DNA from 2 places in the Alteromonas sp. MmMcT2-2 genome. Region 1 is predicted to be linked to the other one. Evidence: riboswitches for the same ligand, from Rfam matches in the RefSeq annotation. Region 1 holds a riboswitch; the other holds the start of a gene.

The links. Region 1 has a riboswitch for thiamine pyrophosphate ahead of MHM99_RS06095 (TonB-dependent receptor). Riboswitches for the same ligand answer to the same signal wherever they lie in the genome.
Region 2: another riboswitch for thiamine pyrophosphate. It lies ahead of thiC (phosphomethylpyrimidine synthase ThiC); the one in region 1 lies ahead of MHM99_RS06095 (TonB-dependent receptor).

What each region holds. Positions count from the first base shown of each region.
Region 1 covers NZ_JAKRFA010000007.1:25,056-34,286, forward strand. The annotation lists gene MHM99_RS06080 (phosphotransferase) at 1-636, opposite strand, end outside; gene pnuC (nicotinamide riboside transporter PnuC) at 602-1,246, opposite strand; gene MHM99_RS06090 (hypothetical protein) at 1,246-1,509, opposite strand; gene MHM99_RS06095 (TonB-dependent receptor) at 1,527-3,617, opposite strand; TPP riboswitch at 3,673-3,776, opposite strand; gene MHM99_RS06100 (hotdog domain-containing protein) at 3,908-4,333, opposite strand; gene MHM99_RS06105 (GNAT family N-acetyltransferase) at 4,393-6,654, shown strand; gene MHM99_RS06110 (tetratricopeptide repeat protein) at 6,843-8,108, opposite strand; gene MHM99_RS06115 (energy transducer TonB) at 8,111-8,722, opposite strand; gene MHM99_RS06120 (biopolymer transporter ExbD) at 8,724-9,122, opposite strand; gene MHM99_RS06125 (MotA/TolQ/ExbB proton channel family protein) at 9,134-9,231, opposite strand, start outside.
Region 2 covers NZ_JAKRFA010000009.1:21,383-30,613, reverse strand. The annotation lists gene MHM99_RS07660 (alpha/beta fold hydrolase) at 1-511, shown strand, start outside; gene MHM99_RS07655 (GGDEF domain-containing protein) at 706-1,767, opposite strand; gene hemC (hydroxymethylbilane synthase) at 1,964-2,902, shown strand; gene MHM99_RS07645 (uroporphyrinogen-III synthase) at 2,966-3,697, shown strand; gene MHM99_RS07640 (uroporphyrinogen-III C-methyltransferase) at 3,698-4,870, shown strand; gene MHM99_RS07635 (heme biosynthesis HemY N-terminal domain-containing protein) at 4,867-6,042, shown strand; TPP riboswitch at 6,154-6,265, shown strand; gene thiC (phosphomethylpyrimidine synthase ThiC) at 6,540-8,450, shown strand; gene thiE (thiamine phosphate synthase) at 8,447-9,231, shown strand, end outside.

The sequences.
Region 1 (9,231 bases):
GGCATATTCCCAATCAATAATTTTGAGTGAGTTATCTGCGCTCAGTAATACGTGATTAGTTAGCAAGTCATTATGACATAACACATAGTTGTCATCGTCTTGTTCACTTTTTATTACTTGTTTCCGCAATGATTGGGCTTTTAAATAAAGCCCACTGCTCATATCGAGCTGTGCAACATCAATATAATGCTGCCACCTTGATGCTAAATCTAATGGCCTAGCGGTAATGGGCAAAGAATGAATACGAGCGAGGGTGTTGGCCAGCTCGAGCATTGAAAGCGTCGCACTGTCACTGTGCTCTAGCCACTGCTCAACCCAGATGGTTTCATCATCACTTAACCATACAGGTTGCGGCGCTACCCCCAACCTATAAAGCTGTTGCTGCAAAGCAAATTGGTGCGCACGATTAACCCCACTAAAGTCATCATCGCCCATCCATTTCACCGCTAAGTCGACAGGGTTATGATCCGACTTTGGTTGCCCACTACTTTGAAGGTTATTTGCAATCAAGGGTAACTGACTATCTGCGAGCTCTTGAACGCGGTAAACGTGATTTACCGCTCCAGCAGGGTGTGACGAAATTTTCGCACTGTCGCTAAGATTAAGCGCCTTTTGCAGCGTGGCGATGATATCCAACCTGTTCACCTTGTTTTTTATATTGTACTAGCCACTGGTAATACCCAAATACCGCAAAACCAACATAGCCTAAGAACAGGCAAGCAGATAATGCATAACCCACTTGCAGGTATAAATAGGCGGACGCTAAATTGATGAAAAACCAATAAACCCAGTTTTGCAGGATTTTATGCGCCACCATAAATGTTGTGACTACACTCAATAAATTAATGCTCGCATCTAATAGTAGGTACTCACTATTGAACTGTGAGCCTGCCACCACAGACAGAACCCAAGCGAGCAATAACATACTCGGCACAATGAGCAAATGAGCCCAGAACGGCCAATAAAGCACTGGCTTAACATCGCCGTTTTCCGCCCCTTTCGACCACTGATAATAGCCGTATCCCGCCATTATCATGTAAAAGAAGTTAAGCGCAGACTGAAATGGCAAAGTCACCTGCCAAAATAGCCAGGTGTAAATTGCGGTACTCACAAAGGCGCACAGCCAACACCAGCTGTTCTGTTTAGCGGCTAACAGCACATAGGCAATAGCGAGGACAACCGCTACCCACTCTAAAAGCGAAGTAGCGGCAATTTGTGAGGTAAACTCAGAAAAAAAGCTAGCCATTAAGATGGTTTTCTAGATTGCATGGCATCGAAGTTTAAGAACTTGGCCACGAAAATAGCCTGCCCCACTTCTTCATGGGTCCTTTGCATTTCTTCGCCAAGTACTTTCATAACCACACCATAGTCACCTGTAACCTGCGTGCTGGTTGAGCTTGTTGAAACTGTAATATCACTATAACTATTTAACCTATCAATGAAATCTTGAATAGGTGGAATGTATTCGTTAACCAATGGGTACAACGACAGTTCAACCATAACTTGCATGTCTGTTTCCTTTTATTTTAAAACGCGTACTTAACAGTAACGCCAAACTGACGACCGTTACCTATTTGGTAATATGGCTCATCGAAGGCATACTCATCGCGAGGGTCGTTGCTGAAACCACCGAATCCACGGGTGTAGTACTCACGATCAAGCGCATTTTGTACCCACAGTGATGTCTGCCAATCACCGTGCAACACCACAATCTCCGAATTAACCAGCGTAGTACTTGGCGAGGTTACATCATGGCCGTCAGAAAAACGGTATTCGCTTTTGTAATCTACATCTACACGCCAAAGCATGTTATCTGTAAGTGCGTACTCACTATACAGGTTTGCGGTCCACTTAGGTGATTGAGCCTGTCTTTGCTCAGACACTTCAGTACCGTCTGCAAGCGTATACCCTTCAAAGGTAGCGCTTAGGTAACCAACACTTGCATCAAGCTGCCATGCATCACTAGCAATCCAGCTAAGCTCCAGCTCGGCTCCTTTGTTTGTTCCTAAATCAGCATTATCAATAATATCTACGAACCCTGCCGTACCGTCATCACGAGTGATAACGTCAAAATCACTCACCTGAGTATCTTTTCTATCCATATAGAAAATTGCAGCACGAGCAATTAGGTCAGGCGTAAGTAATGGGCCCTTAACGCCTACTTCGTAGTTCCAGTTATACTCTTCGTCGAAGAATCGCTGATTGTCATTCACGCGGCTGTCGGGGTTAAAGCCTGCCCCTTTATATCCGCGTGAAATACTGCCGTAATAGAAGTGATCGCCTTGTGTATACTGAAGCGCGACTTTCCCGCCGACCATGGTGGTGTCAAACGCGCGAGTAAGCTGGTTGTTATCAGCGTAATCAAAATCGTAGTTTTCGACTCTTAACCCTGCTAAAAGTACTAAATTTTCTTTCAAACGACTTTCAGTCTGAGCATAGATAGCAGTCGTCGTAGGCGTGTATTCACTGGCAAAGTCACTATCCAAATAAGTGTACTGACGCAGCAGCTTTTCTTCCGTGCTTTTATAAAATACGCCTATTGTCCAGTCAGTCATACCATCAAAAAGTGCGGCACTGTCAGACGACACGAAACGCATCTCTCCGGTCTGTGTTTCTACATCGCGATAATAGGCGTCAAAAGACGTATAACCCCACGGGTGAAACCCTGTAAATGTCCAGTCTTCATCATAGCCATAAGCAATATTGTGAGAAGCATGAGTAGCAATTAGAATAAGGTCGCCCGCTGCTGTATTGGTTGTAGAGCGCGCGCTAACAGCGTGGGTTTGGTGTTCGTCAAATCCTGGTTCATCAGACAGCGTTTTGTTGTCATTGTCTAGCGAGAATACATCGTAACCGTTATCGATATCGTACCAGCGATAAGTAAGTGCAAGTGTGGTTCGCTCATCTACGCTGCCTTCAAGGGCAAAGCGCAGTGCGGTTTCATCGATCTTCGCGGTATCGCTTCTATTTAAGAACGTATTCTCTACAAAGCCATCACTGCGATTATGAACCAGCGCAACACGATAGCCCCAATCCGTGTTGATATCATCACCAGTGGCGCCTTCAATACGGTAACTCTCTTTGTTCCCAATGCGGGCTTCAACGTAGTCTGGGGCGTCGCTACCCACGTCATTACTGGAAAGTTTAACCGCACCGGCCAATGCACCTGTGCCGTATAAGGTAGCCTGAGGTCCGCGATATACCTCTAGTTGTTTAGTATCAAAAATAAGACCTGCCGCAGCAAGGCCTGAAAAATCAAATTCATCGACGATAAAGCTTACCGAAGGATTGATAGGCTCGGCGAACTGACTGCGCTCTCCGATACCGCGAATTTGCACGAAGCGGCCGCGAGACGCACCAGCTGCAAAGTTTACGTTTGGAATACTGTTTAGCACACTGTCGATATGGCTCGGCTGTCTACTGCGAAGACGCTCTTGATCTAAAATGGTCGCGCTAGCACTTAACTGGTCGAGTGTAGTTTGACGAAAATCACCAGATACGACGACTCGCTCAATATCTGATGGCGTGCTATCTGAAGTGTTACTTACATTGGCTTGTTGCGCATAGGCCGCAACGGAACTAGCAAGCAGTGAAAGTGTGAAAAGTGTTTTATACATGGGATCTCTTATTCTTATTTAAGAAAAAAGATCCGGGTCTAACGGCAGGTGATAAGGCTATATTGTGAACCATCCCTACGCCGGTATTATCCGGATCAGGTTTAAGGGTTCCCACGAATGTGGATCTCAGACCGAAAACGGACACCCCTTGGTATAGTGTTACGCTGCTTAAACTAGCAAACTCAACATCTGCGACGGAGTCTACCAGTTCGATACACGCCGTCAAGCAGATAAGACGTTAAGCTCACGTAAGGTTTTTATATATGATATAAGGCGTTGAAAGCTTGCGGCTATTCAGCGTCAATATTGATATTTAGGCGACGTACTTCATCGTCAGTTTGTGCTTTTAAAACTTCCAAGGTTTTGCCGTGTGCCGTCGGTTGACGCGTATCAGGGTCGACTTTTACAAAAACGATATCGTCTGCAAAACAGATGGTTTTCTTGGTTGCTTTGTTGCGTACCAAGCAGCTTACGGTAATAGATGTGCGGCCCACAGCTTTAGTTTCTAGACCAAACTCTACGATATCACCCTGCATAGCCGGTGATTCAAAACTAATTTCACCAATATGCTTAGTTACCAAGCAATTAGTTTCTAACTGACAAATAGCCCAAATTGCAGCTTCTTCGTCTATCCATTCTAACGCGCGGCCACCGAACAAAGAATTGGCGTAATTAAGGTCGTTTGGCATAACTAGACGCCGAGAAAGAAAGCGCATTCGAATTCCTCATAATAAATCGCTACTATAGCGTTAGATTATACCGAAAAAACTGATTCATGGCGCTAACTCAATTACGCGAATGGCTTTTAGCCCCCTACTTTGAAAATAGCGGCGAAAATGGCTGCAAAAAAAGCTCTCACGCTTCACACCTATCAAACGTGACTTACCCACTTCACCGGAGAATGCTTGTTGTATCTGGCAATGACGATTTTTGTGAAGCTGCCATACGTAACGTTCAAGCCTTTGTAGATGAAGTTTCATCTATAAGCGTTGCGAATTTCACAGGCGATACACTCAAGGGAAAGAACCGTAAACAAGTACTGGGGAGCGAATGTGACATTGCCACATTGGACTGTCGCGATTCGTTCAAACCTGGCGACGTGATGGCAGTGGCGGGTATCGTTAAACGCAGTGGTTGTTTAATACTTATTTGCCCTGCATTGAGTGAATGGGTTAACAATATTTCGGTCTCGTTCCTGTCGGAGGGGTTTACGCTTACACAGAGTCGATACCTCGAACGTTTTATAAAGCACCTGCGCAACAACGACTACGTGGCATTTCACACTGAAGAAAAAACCACACTTCCAGATACGGCTATGTACCGCATTAGCCAAGGCGTAACGTCAAACGTCTATAGAGGCTCACTATTTAAATCAGAAGAGCAAGAGCAGGCATACAGTCGTTTATATCAAGCACACTCACTTAATAAACTAAACGCGCTGATTACCGCCCCAAGAGGCAGAGGCAAGTCATCATTATTAGGTATATTCATTGAAAGCCTAATCAGACAGGGTAAAAATGTACTATTAACCAGTGAACGCTTTGATAATGTGAAGAACGTGCTTTCACGTATTCACCAGTACGAAATAGCAGGTGTCAGAACACAACAACCATCCACCGCTAACATTCAAACCCAACTAATCCTTGGTGATAAGAATGAGGCAGCGACGTTTGGCAGTGTAAAATGGGTGCCCCCTGACAGTGCCTTGTTATATACCACAGAAGATGAAAAGTACGACGTTGTAATTGTTGATGAAGCGGCTTCAATCCCCCTCCCGGATGTATACCGGATCATAGCCAACCACAAGCAGTGGGTGCTTAGTACTACGCTTTTGGGTTATGAAGGTTCAGGCAGTGGTTTTATTCACAAACTCATCCCTAGTTTACCGCCATCAGCTATCCATTTAAGACTATCAACGCCGTTACGATGGTTCGAACATGATCCCGTTGAAGCTTTTTTTAATAACGTGTGCTTATTTGAAGATGATAAATCGTGTCTTACACAAGGACAAATCGAAGCGATAAGTAACGATAAAACGACAGAGAAATACGATTTTTTCATCAGCACGTTTGCAAGTCTCGAAGAACTCGAACTTCAGCAGATAATGTCACTACTTGCACTTGCACATTATCAAACCACTCCAGATGATTTCATGCGATTAATGGACAGCCCGGATGTGCTTGTCGCAATACTAAAACTGAGTGGCTATGTTATTGCAGCAGCCATTATAAATATAGAAGGCGGTGAATATCTGCGGGATACGGCATTTGGGATCGCCTCAGGAAAGCGCCGTCCTAAAGGACATCTGGGGGCACAACGACTCACTCTGCTATCTGCTGAAGCGAAAGTCGCTACCTTCAAATACTGGAGAATTAACCGAATTGCTGTGAATACCAAGATACAAGACAAAGGCATTGGTAGTCTTTTACTGAAAAAAGTAAACAAGGAAGCCCAAAAGCTAAGTGTTGATGCAATCTGTACTTCCTATGGAACCACACAAAGGCTAGACAACTTTTGGACACGAAATGGTTTTGAAATTGTTGATTATGGGCGTAAGCCGAATAAAGCCAGTGGTGAAACCAGCGCTTTGGCAGTACTACCGCACACCAAAAAAGCAAAACAATTAGAGTCTGAGTTAGTAGCGCTGAACAACAGCTTCAAGCTCAAGACTTCTCTTGAGACGTATCCTGACAGCGTTCTCACTACCTACGAAATCAAGCTATTGCACTTTACACAAGGAACACGAACCTTAGAGGATGTGTGGCCAATACTGAGAAAAATAGCGGGCCACGAAATAACTAACCAGCCGAGATGCGATAACAGCCAAATAGATAAACAGAGCTGTACACCACTATCAACTTTAAAAACTATGGTTGAAATTATTAATGCGCAGTACTTTTTAAAAGAGGTATTAAGTCATGCTGATATGGATGTCAAATTCATCTGCAATACGCTGACAAATGAAGGTCACAAAGTAAGCGGCCTGAAAGAAGCGACTATGTGGATTAGAAACGCCCTACGACCAGCTTTTGACTAACACTGATATGTATACAGGGAATACAGCGAATAGAATTGCTTAAAAGTCATTAAGTCTCAGCTCTATACGAAGTACTTAGCAATGTTGCTTTTTAATTTGCTACGCCTTGGCCCCATTAAGATTAACTTTTGCAGATATGCAGGCAAAAAAAAGCCTCCCGAAGGAGGCTTTGTAGCTAGAACCGCATATTAAATACTAATACCACGGTTTTTCGCTTTTTCCTTGATATAAGGTTCCCACGCTGCAGCGTTGCGGCGTAGTGAGCGATCTTTCTTAGCTTCTAGTACATGTTTGTAAGCAGACTTAAAGTTACCTGCGTAGAAGTTCGCTTCCATTAACGTGAAGTGAATCTTCTCAGGGTCTTCAGCACCACGCTCTAGAGCGTTCTCTAGTGCTTTGATAGCGCCTTTGTAGTCTTCAGCTACAAGTAGAAGTGTACCTTGCTTACGATAATGCTCAGGATCAGAACTCTTTGCGGCCGCCTGTGCGTACAGATTAGCTGCAGTTTTAAAGTTCTTAGCCTGGTGATATGCGTTAGCAATATTAGCAAGCATATCGGCATCGTTCTTCAACAAGCCTTCTTTCATGTGCTTTTCAAGTAACTTCGCAGCCTTGTAAGGCATCCCGTTACTTTGATAAAGCTGAGCAAGCGTTTTGATTTCTGAATCTTTTTCTAGATAACCCTGCATATAAGCAAGTTCTAGCGTTGAAAGACCTTTCTTGTAGTCTTCAACTAAGATATAGAAAAAGCCCAGACGCGACCACCAAGTCTTCTCTTCAGGAAAAGTTTTAACTAACTCTTCCGCGACAGAAACCGTCTCAGGGTACATCTTACGCTCGTAGTAAGAAGTTAACTTAAGAACATAAGGGTTCTTGTTTGGCTCTTCATACAAAGCAATTGCCTTGTCTGCTGGCTCAACCATTTTAGCTAACTGCTTAGACTCAAAGTACGCCTGTGCCAAGCGAGTGTACACATCAGCATCTTCTTTACAGGTAAATTCCATCCACTTGTTATACCATTTGATGGCATCAGTGTACTTCTCTTCCTGCATGCTCAAATCACCTATCAATTTAAGTGTTTGAGAGTGCTCAGTGTCGTTAAGTACTTTTGGTTCAACAGAGTCAACCAAGTAGTTTAACGCCTTACCGCCCTCACCTTCTTGTGAAGCTAATAAGTTACCGATAAAACGCTTAACATATGCTTTATCAAAATCGTCTGAAGGATCGATTTCATAAAGTACATTTAACGCTTCTGTGAGCTGGTCTTCATTATAAAACTCAAAAGCTTTTTGAACTTTTTTACCGGTACGCTCACCTACAAGCGTTGTTTTTCCTTTCTCATATCCAGGACAAACAACAGGTGCTGACTGCGCTAGGGCAGCGGGTGCTGAAAGCACCGCACCTGCGCCTAGCACTAAAGCAACGGCTGACATTTTGAATGTACGTTTCATCATGATCATTGCTCCAGTTTAAAGTCTAGCTGTACGAACATGCCAGGTTGTTTAACTGGCTTGCCATCAACGATCTTAGGCTTGTATTTCCACTTACGTAGAGCACGACGTGCTTCACGGTCGAATACGCGCTTAGGTTCAGCTTCGATAACTTCGATATCTTCAACACCACCAACTTCGTTGATAGTGAAAGACAGTCTTACCCAACCTTCACGGCCGTCACGGGCTGCATCAGGTGGATATTTCGGGTCGATACGAACGATAGGTGTTGCTTCACCATCACGCTGCATTGCACCAACACCACCGATGTTTACACCAACACCACCTGTGTCGATAGCTGGAATAGCTAAGCTAAAGCCATCTGCATCAGGTTCCGCTGTTTCCGGCTCTACTTGCTCCATTTTAGGAGGCTGTGGAGGCGGAGGTGGCGGTGGTGGTGGAACACGAGTACGCGTTTGCGTTTGGTCGTCTGGTTCCTGCATTACAATATCGATAACCGGTGCAGGCGGTACTTCGTCTGCTGGTCTAGATGAATTTTCAATCAACTTGGCCATTAGAACGAAAAGGGCAAATGCAACACCAGCACCTAAAAGTATAGATACAATTATACGTAACATCTTATCCCCTTGCCGCTACCGAGACTCGGTTAACGCCAGCGGCTTTAACCTGATCCATAATCTCAACTACTAAACCATGCTTCGCTTTTACGTCAGCTTGAATGATTACGTAGTCAGTAGGCTGCTCGGTAAGCAGTCTTTCAATATTCGCTCTTACGCTGTCCGGCGCAACTTCACGCTTATCTAGCCATACATTTCCGTCTTCAGTTACGGCGATGAAAATGTTTGCATTTTTGTGAAGAATCGCCTGGCTCGCATCTGGCTTGTTGACTTCGATCCCTGCTTCTTTAACGAAAACAGTGGTAACGATAAAGAAGATCAGCATGATAAACACGATATCCAACATGGGCGTCATGTCGATCTGTGCATCTTCTTCCTCGGTTCTGACTTTTCGAGCCATAATCTCTCTCTCTAATGATGTGGCAGGCTATCAACTAGCCCTTCTCTTGCCAGCTTCACTTTCGCTTCAAGACGTGAACTGATGAACAGTCCAGATAGCGCGGCTACCA
Region 2 (9,231 bases), on a different contig from region 1:
TCACGCTCCAGAACGCCCTGTGACTATCAATGGCGGCATGAGAATGCGCGCTTGGTACGATATCAAATCGTTAGATTTTGAAAGCCGTGCGGACTTAGAGGGTGTAAAAGAGTCGGCTGCTCAGGTAGAAGCGCTTATCGAAGCACAAATTGAAAGTGGCATTCCTAGCGAACGTATTGTACTTGCAGGATTTTCTCAAGGCGGTGTTATTGCTCTGCACTTAGCACCTAGATATGCCAATAAATTTGCAGGTGTTATCGCTCTATCTACTTATATGTGCGAGCCATCACTTCTTGGAAGCGAATCAAAAGACACAAACCGCGAAACGCCAATTATGATGGCACATGGTGAGCAAGACGAAGTGGTGCCGGTATTTATGGGCAATGCTGCGTTCAAAACGCTGAGCGAAAGTGGCTTTAATGCCACGTGGCAGACTTACACCATGCAGCACAATGTTTGTATGCAAGAGCTTAACGACATAAGTGCTTGGCTTCAAAAAGTTCTAGGGTAATGCCTTAAGAGCCTGTTAGCCCTTGCTGCAAATTACGTTCATATAATAAAGATCAACAGCCTCTGGTATTTAAACAAAAGAAAAAGCTGGTGAAGCAACAAAAGCCAGCTTTCTTCTTAGCGTGAGTGGGTACACGTCTGTCGATTAAAAAGTCGCGCCTTCCGTCTCTTCTTTATTTCACGTTTATTCCAAAACTATTCGACGACTCTGTTGCGCCCCGCATTTTTAGCTTTGTAAAGGTTGTCATCGGCCTGCTTCAAACAAGCGTGCAAGTTTGTATCAGTAAGCGCTGTGGCTACACCAAAGCTTGCGGTTATCGAGTGATTAACATCACCTTCTACAAACGGGTTAGCTTCAACCACCTTCCTCATTTTTTCTGCTAATTTTACCGCTTGGCTCAACGTCGCATGAGGGAATAAGACCAAAAACTCTTCACCACCGGTTCTTGCCACCACGTCAGTAGTTCTTACTGCTTCTTTCATTAGGCGAGTGATGTGTATAAGCACTTCGTCACCAATATCGTGGCCATAGGTATCGTTGATTGTTTTGAAATGGTCAATATCTACCACCACCGCACTTAAAGGGAAATGAGCACCGGGATCTTGCATTGCGCGTTCAAAAAAAACAGCCTCAAGGAATCGCCGGTTAGGAAGTTTTGTAAGCGGATCGGTATTAGCCTGACGCATGCGCTCTAAATTTTCACGCAACATTTCTTTTCTGCTTTGATGCCAGAAATTTTCACCTATAAAGGCGACGCAAATAAAACAGAACGTAGCGATTAAGAAGCGGGAAACATGTTCTGCTGGGTACTCAGCCACTATTTTTTCTTGATTGTAGAGCATAAAAATAGCGATACCCATGGTTACTGCTACGTAAACCATGGCGGGCTTGAAACGCACAACAACTATCTGAATAAAAAGCAGGGGAAAAATAAAATAAAGCCCAGTGTTATTGAGCCCGCCGGTATAAACCAAGCCGTTTATGGTAAATGCTACCACTAAGCCTGCTAAATAATAGAAGACATCGACGCGAGGGAACATATGGGATAACGCCACATTGGCGTACACAAAAGCAGCTGACCCCGCCAGCGTTCCAACGAGCAATGGGTTGTTTGTGCCCATGTTGATCCACGCCATAAACGCCATAATGGTGCCACCAACATAAGATATGAAATATAGCGTTAAGCGCCTTCGTTTTGCTTCCGCTTCATCTTGCTGAGCACTTCTAAGTAATTGACGCAACGACGAACTGTCCATAAAAAGACTTATCTCCGCATTTAAAACTAATTAACCATTATTCCTTTCAGCATAGACTGAATGTTCAATAATAACCAAGGAGAAAACTGCGCCTAATTTCAAACATTAATACAGAAAATGCGTATACTACGGGGTATATCGTATGACGTTATGTGATACATCGTTTTAGTTTCTTTTTATATAGTTTGGAATAGCCATGAGTCACCTCAACACTACCCGCACCGTTCGAATTGCTACTAGAAAAAGTGCTTTAGCGCTTTGGCAAGCAGAGTATGTGAAGGCAAAATTGTTGGAGCATTATCCGTCAATGAACGTTGAGCTTGTGCCTATGAGCACGCAGGGCGACAAAATTTTAGACACACCTCTGGCGAAAATAGGTGGTAAAGGGCTTTTCATAAAAGAGCTTGAAATTGCCATGCTTGAAGGCCGTGCCGATATTGCCGTGCACTCTATGAAAGATGTACCGGTTGAATTTCCTGAAGGTTTTGGCCTTCACGCTATTTGTGAGCGAGAAAACCCGTTTGACGCTTTTGTCTCAAATAATCACGACAGTTTAGATGCCCTGCCCCAGGGCGCAGTAGTAGGTACGTCTAGCCTTCGCAGACAGTGCCAAATTCGCAAGTATCGCCCTGACCTTATCATTAAGGACCTGCGCGGAAACGTGAATACTCGCCTAGCCAAGCTAGACGCAGGTGAGTACGACGCTATTATCTTAGCTTCTGCTGGCCTTATTCGCCTTGAAATGGAATCTCGTATTCGCATGCCGTTACCTGCTGATATTTCACTACCCGCCGTTGGGCAGGGTGCCGTAGGCATTGAGTGCCGTAACAACGATGAAGAGCTAATTAAGCTGCTACAGGCGTTGAACCATACAGACACTAATACACGTGTTACCGCAGAACGCGCCATGAACGAGAGATTGGAAGGCGGCTGCCAAGTACCTATTGGTAGCTTTGCCACGCTTGATGGCGATGTGCTGACACTAACCGGTATGGTTGGTAAGCCAGATGGTTCAGAACTGCTCTTTGCTTCTGCTACAGCGTCGCGAGAAAAAGCCGCAGATATTGGTGTTGAAGTAGCGGAATCCCTTCTTGAGCAAGGTGCCGGTGAAATCTTAAAGGCGCTTTATAACTAAGTTATAGTTTGTCGAATGCGTGCAGGTTTACGCAGTAAAATAAAAGGATGAAAATTCGATAGTATGTTGCTGTTTACACGCCCACTGCCGAAGTTAAAAGCAAGCGCTTCTGCCTTTGAAAAAGCCGGAATTGACGCGGTAGGTATTGCCACGTCTAACATCATTGATATTTCGTCTGAAAGAAAAGCTGCTGCAGAATTTTTAGCGTCAAATGCAGTAAACGCAATTGTTGTTACCAGCGTATATGCTGTAGACACCGTTATTGAAGGCTTACGCGAAACGGCTAACGAATTACCATTGATCATAGCTGTGGGCGATGCCACTGCACGAAAATTACAAGCGGGACTTCAGGCGTTTTCATCGGCGCAGGTTGCTATTCCCGAAGCCCATACATCCGAAGGTATACTGGCAATGCACCAACTTAATGAGGCAAACTGTCAGCATGTCGTTATCATTAAGGGTGAAGGTGGGCGCGACGCCATAGCCACTGGATTAGACGAAAAAGGTATTTTAGTGAATAGCTTTTGCGTTTATAAAAGAGAGCAACTTACAAGCCCAATTTACACAAAGCGGTGGAAAATGGGCGAAGTTAGCGGCATTATCGCTACAAGCGAAGCAATGGCACTGCAACTAATTGCGCAATTTGGCCAAGCACTTAGATCTATTAAATGGTTAACAGTGAGCGACCGAATTGCCAAAACCCTCACTAGCCAAGGCATTGAAGAGGTAGCGGTTTGTCAGCGAGCCACCGATCAGGCACTCATCGCCTGGGTAAAGGATAACTGGGAGTATTGAATGGCCAACAACAATGAAAGTAGCCCACAAAAAGAGGAACTCGTGAAAGTGGAAGCTGAAAAAGACGTTATCGAATCTTCTGCCACGCACAGTGAATCAACACCGTCTGGTGCTGCTAAAAAGAAATCGTCGGGAAATGGTCTACTGTGGTTTGTTGTAATCATACTTTTCCTTATTGTGCTTGGTATGGCTGGCGCAGGTTACTGGTATTACATGCAGCAACAGTCGGCAAGCAAGGACTCTGAATCTGCACTTCAAACGACGACCTCTCAGCTAAACACTATTGAGCGTGAGCGCGCTGGTCTTGTTGCCTCTATCGACAAAGTAGCTCGTACCAACCAGACGTTAGAAAGCACGGTAGCCGAATTAAAAGCGCAAAACGAAAAGCTGACGCTGCAAGCTGAGTCGACTCTTGAACAACTAAATAATATGGAAGGTCGCCGCCCGGCAGACTGGCTTATTGCTGAAGCTGATTACTTAGTTCGCATGGCAGGCAGAAAGCTTTGGTTAGAAAACGACGTACGCACAGCAATTTTGCTGCTAGTTAACGCAGATAAACGCTTAAAGTCGTTGGCCGACCCATCGGTACTTCCGGTTCGCGCAAATCTTGCTGAAGATATTCAAACCTTACAACAGCTTAACCCTGTATCACAAAGTTCCGTCGCCCTCGCGCTTACGGGTATGATTGCTCAAATTGATAAACTGCCACTTGATACCTTCGAAAAACCAGAAGACGCCAATGCAGACGACACGACCTTATCGGAGTCAGCTGACGACTGGCAGGAGAACCTTGCAAAGGTGTGGCGTTCACTGGTGAACGATTTTCTTACCATAAAAACCATTGAAGGCCCGGTTGAACCAGTGCTTTCACTAGAAGCCCAGTTCCTAGCAAAAGAGCAGCTTCGTCTGCAGCTTATGCACGCGCAAACCGCCGCGCTTCAGGGCGATGCAGGGCTTTATAGCCAGTCGCTTCAATACGCTCAAACGTTAATTATTGAAAAGTTCGACACAGAGAAAAGCCAGGTATCGGGTTTTGTAGATGCACTACAAAACCTCATTGCTACCGACGTATCGCGCCCAATACCTACAGAGCTAGCGTCACAAAAACCACTAGAGCGTCTACTGGATAGCCGCGTTAAGCAAGTGTTCGGACAAGGAGCAAGTGCACTATGAAATGGTTAGCTATTGCCCTTGCGGTATTAGCCGCATTTGTTGTTGCACTCATTGTTGGCCCGATGTTGTTAGGCGATAAGGGCTACGTACTCATATCACTGGGTAACACCGCTGTTGAAATGACGGTGATTAGCTTTTGTATTTTAGTGATTGGTGCCGTCATTGCCTGGTACGTACTATCCCGACTGGTATTGTGGGCGTTAAGCCTGATCACAGGTTCACATAAATGGTTCGGCACCTTAGGTGAGCGCAAACGTAAGCGTGCGTTCTACGACGGCTTACACGCAATGGCTGCAGGTGATTTTGATACGGCTCAAAAGGCGCTAAGCAAAACCACCAACGGCGATTTCGAAGGCGTTAACTATTTGGCGTCAGCGCAAATTGCTTTTGCCAATAACGATTTAGCCAAAGCCCGTTATTTCCTCGTTCAGGCAACTGACTTTCCAAAAGCGAAAGTAGCCGCAACGGTCATGCACGCGCGTATTGATATGGCTGAAGAAAAATACGATGCGGCACTAGAGAAACTTAACGAACTTGACGAGCAAGAGCGCGAGAACAAGCAGGTTGTGCAGTTAAAAGCGCAAATTCTTGCCAAGCTAGGTAAATGGCAAGTACTTCAAGAGAATTTGTCAGGCTGGCGTAAAGTATTGCCCAAAGCAGACTACACTGCGTGGAGCCAGCGCATCGCCAAAGGTAAGTTTGCCGAAATTGCCAGCAAACAAGGTGCTGTCGAGCTTAAATCGTATTGGGAAACCCTACCTCGTAAGCTTCGTCACGACGATGCTTACCGCGCGGCCTACATTCAACAGTTACTTGACCAAGGTATGCATGCCGACGCACAGAATTTGCTAGTTGAATGGCAAAAACGTGGCCCGAATAGCGCCCTGTTTCCGCTGTTCACGCAGCTTAATATTCCTGATGCATCGCCATCACTACGACTGCTTGAAAGCTGGATAAAGCAAGACGAAGAAAACGTGTCGCTATACTCCACGCTAGGTCAAGTTGCATTTAACTCAGGCGATGATGTGTTGGCGGAAAAAGCCCTGCTTAAAGCCACCAAAATGAAGTCGCGCAAAGAAGACTTATTGCTGCTGTCTGCAATTAGCGAACGCAAGCACGACACAGCCACTGCGCTTCAGCTTTACAAGGAAGGTCAGCAGCTAGCCAGCTAGATGAATATTCATTTAGCTTTCTGGTAGTACTTGTATTACCCGTAAAATTGAAGATATAGTAAAAAGGAATTCTCAATTCGGGTTGTTTCAACCACAACCCGAATTGACTTAAACAACTTGTCGGAGTGCTTCACTGTTAACCCAGTAAGCTGAGACCGCGAAAGTGGGATCCGTAGAACCTGATCAGGCTAATACCTGCGAAGGGAACAAGAAAATACAATGTGCACAAGGTTAAACCGTGGTTTAGCGTTGTGAAGCGAAGTTGTTTTGCTGTTGATGATACAGACACACCCATGACGGTGCTGCTCGTCACTCAAGGTAAACTGTTCAAGTTTATCCCCAAGTCAACATCAACGGAGTAAAGGGCTGTAATCACCAAAACCTTTACCAACAATCTCGCTAAAGTAACGGGGTTATCCCCTTCAACACTTACACTTTGTATTCTCCTTCACTCCTGACAAGCATTTTTAGAACCTAAACTTAAAAGGTAAAATGCTATGTCGAACAGACGCGAACAGCGCCAACAAGCACAACAATTCATTAATGAACTTGCGGGCGAAGCTTACCCAAATTCAACACGCCACTACGAGTGTGGCAGCCGTGACGATATTCGTGTGGCCATGCGCCTTATTCACCAACACGACAGTTTAGTGGGTGGAACCGAAGACAACCCTATTTTAGAGCCTAACCCGCCCATTCCTGTGTACGACACCTCTGGCCCTTATGGCGACCCGCTAGAAAACATAGATGTACACAAAGGTTTAAGCCCACTTCGCCAAACGTGGATTGAAGAGCGTAGCGATACCTTTGAATTAGAGGGCGTTTCGTCAAGCTTTGCAAAAGAGCGTGAAAACGACATATTTACCGAAGACTTCCGCTTTATTCGCAGCCGCAAACCACTAAAAGCAAAAGCAGGCAAAAATGTTACCCAGCTTCACTACGCAAGACAGGGCATTATTACCCCTGAAATGGAATACATTGCCATTCGCGAGAATATGGGTCGCCAAGCCATTAAAGATGCCGAACTGACGCAGCAGCACAAAGGCGAACACTTTGGTGCGAATTTACCCGATACCATCACGCCTGAATTTGTACGCCAGGAAGTGGCCGCAGGCCGCGCCATTATTCCATGCAACATCAATCACCCCGAGTTGGAACCAATGATTATAGGGCGTAACTTTCTAGTAAAGATTAACGCAAACATTGGAAATTCAGCAGTCACCTCGTCCATTGAAGAAGAGGTAGAAAAGCTGGTGTGGTCAACGCGCTGGGGCGCCGATACCATCATGGATTTATCTACCGGCAGAAATATTCACGAAACACGAGAGTGGCTGCTGCGAAACAGTCCTGTTCCTCTTGGCACCGTCCCCATCTATCAAGCGCTAGAAAAAGTAAACGGTGTAGCCGAAGACTTAACGTGGGAGATGTTTAAAGACACCCTAATTGAGCAAGCCGAACAAGGCGTAGACTACTTCACCATTCACGCTGGCGTGCTGCTTGAGTACGTACACCTTACCGCAAAGCGGGTAACCGGCATTGTATCGCGCGGCGGCTCGATAATGGCAAAGTGGTGCTTAAGCCATCACCAGCAAAGCTTTCTGTATGAGCACTTTCACGATATTTGCGAAATTTGCGCTAAGTACGATGTGGCGCTGTCGCTAGGTGATGGCCTGCGCCCTGGTAGCGTAGCTGACGCTAACGACGACGCGCAGTTCTCTGAATTACGTACCCTTGGTGAGCTGACGAAAATTGCATGGGAGTACGATGTTCAGGTAATGATTGAGGGCCCGGGACATGTGCCAATGCATATGATTAAAGCGAACATGGAAGAGCAGCTTAAGCACTGCCACGAAGCGCCGTTTTATACCCTTGGCCCCCTCACCACCGATATCGCTCCTGGCTACGATCACTTCACTTCAGGTATAGGTGCCGCCATGATTGGTTGGTATGGCTGCGCAATGCTGTGCTATGTAACACCTAAAGAGCATTTGGGCCTACCTAACAAAGAAGACGTTAAACAGGGGCTGATCACCTACAAAATTGCAGCCCACGCTGCCGACTTGGCAAAAGGACACCCAGGTGCACAAATTCGCGACAACGCCATGTCGAAAGCACGCTTTGAATTCAGGTGGGAAGACCAGTTCAATTTAGCTCTCGACCCGCATACCGCGCGCGCTTATCACGATGAAACCTTGCCGCAGGCGTCTGGCAAAGTTGCGCATTTCTGCTCTATGTGCGGCCCTAAATTTTGCAGCATGAAAATTTCTCAGGAAGTGCGCGATGTGGCTAAACAAGCAGAGCAGCAAGAGTTTGAGAAAGAAAAAGGTATGAAAGACATGGCCCAGGCATTCAATCAGTCTGGCGCAGAGCTTTATCACACTGCAGATAGCAAGGTAGAGCTACCATGATGGCGAAAGCGTCCATAAGTCCTGCATCCAACAACCTCACCACTGCACTTCCTGTAGTGTGGTGTGTGGGAGGCGTTGACTGTAGCGGTGGTGCGGGTGTTACCCGCGACGCCATTACATTGGCCGATCTGAACATCCATGCCTGTGTGCTCACTACACAGCTTACCGTGCAGTCCAACTCAATCATGTTTAGTAAGGAAAGCATGTACGCGTCGGCATTAAATCAGCAGTGGCAGGTGCTGTTTGAAGATACCCCGCCACGCGCTATTAAAATTGGCGCTATTGCTAATGATGAGCAAGCGCTGTTGTTGTGTGCACGTATTCAAAAAACGTCTAACCCTCGCCCCTTCGTTGTATGGGACCCTGTACTGTCAACCTCGTCAGGTGGGGTGCTGAGTGAGTTAAGCGAAAGCGTAGTTGACGAACTGTTGAATACGGTAGATATCGTTACGCCAAATATCGATGAGCTTGCGTGGCTCACTCATTTACCAGTTGTTGATGAAGCGAGCTTGCTAACTGCAATCAATCGGCTAAGGAGTAAAGGCGCAAGGAGCGTTTACGTTAAGGGTGGTCACGCCCACTGGCAAAAAAACGTGAGCGATATTTTTGTTTGTGCCTCTCACACTCTTCGTTTTAGCCAGCCGAAATACGCTAACGGCAACCTTCGCGGCACAGGCTGTATGTTAGCCAGCGCATTAGCGGCATTCATTGTGCACGACTACTGCATTGAAGATGCACTTACGCTTGCTAATGCTTACGTCAGCGAAGTTCGTAGCCATAC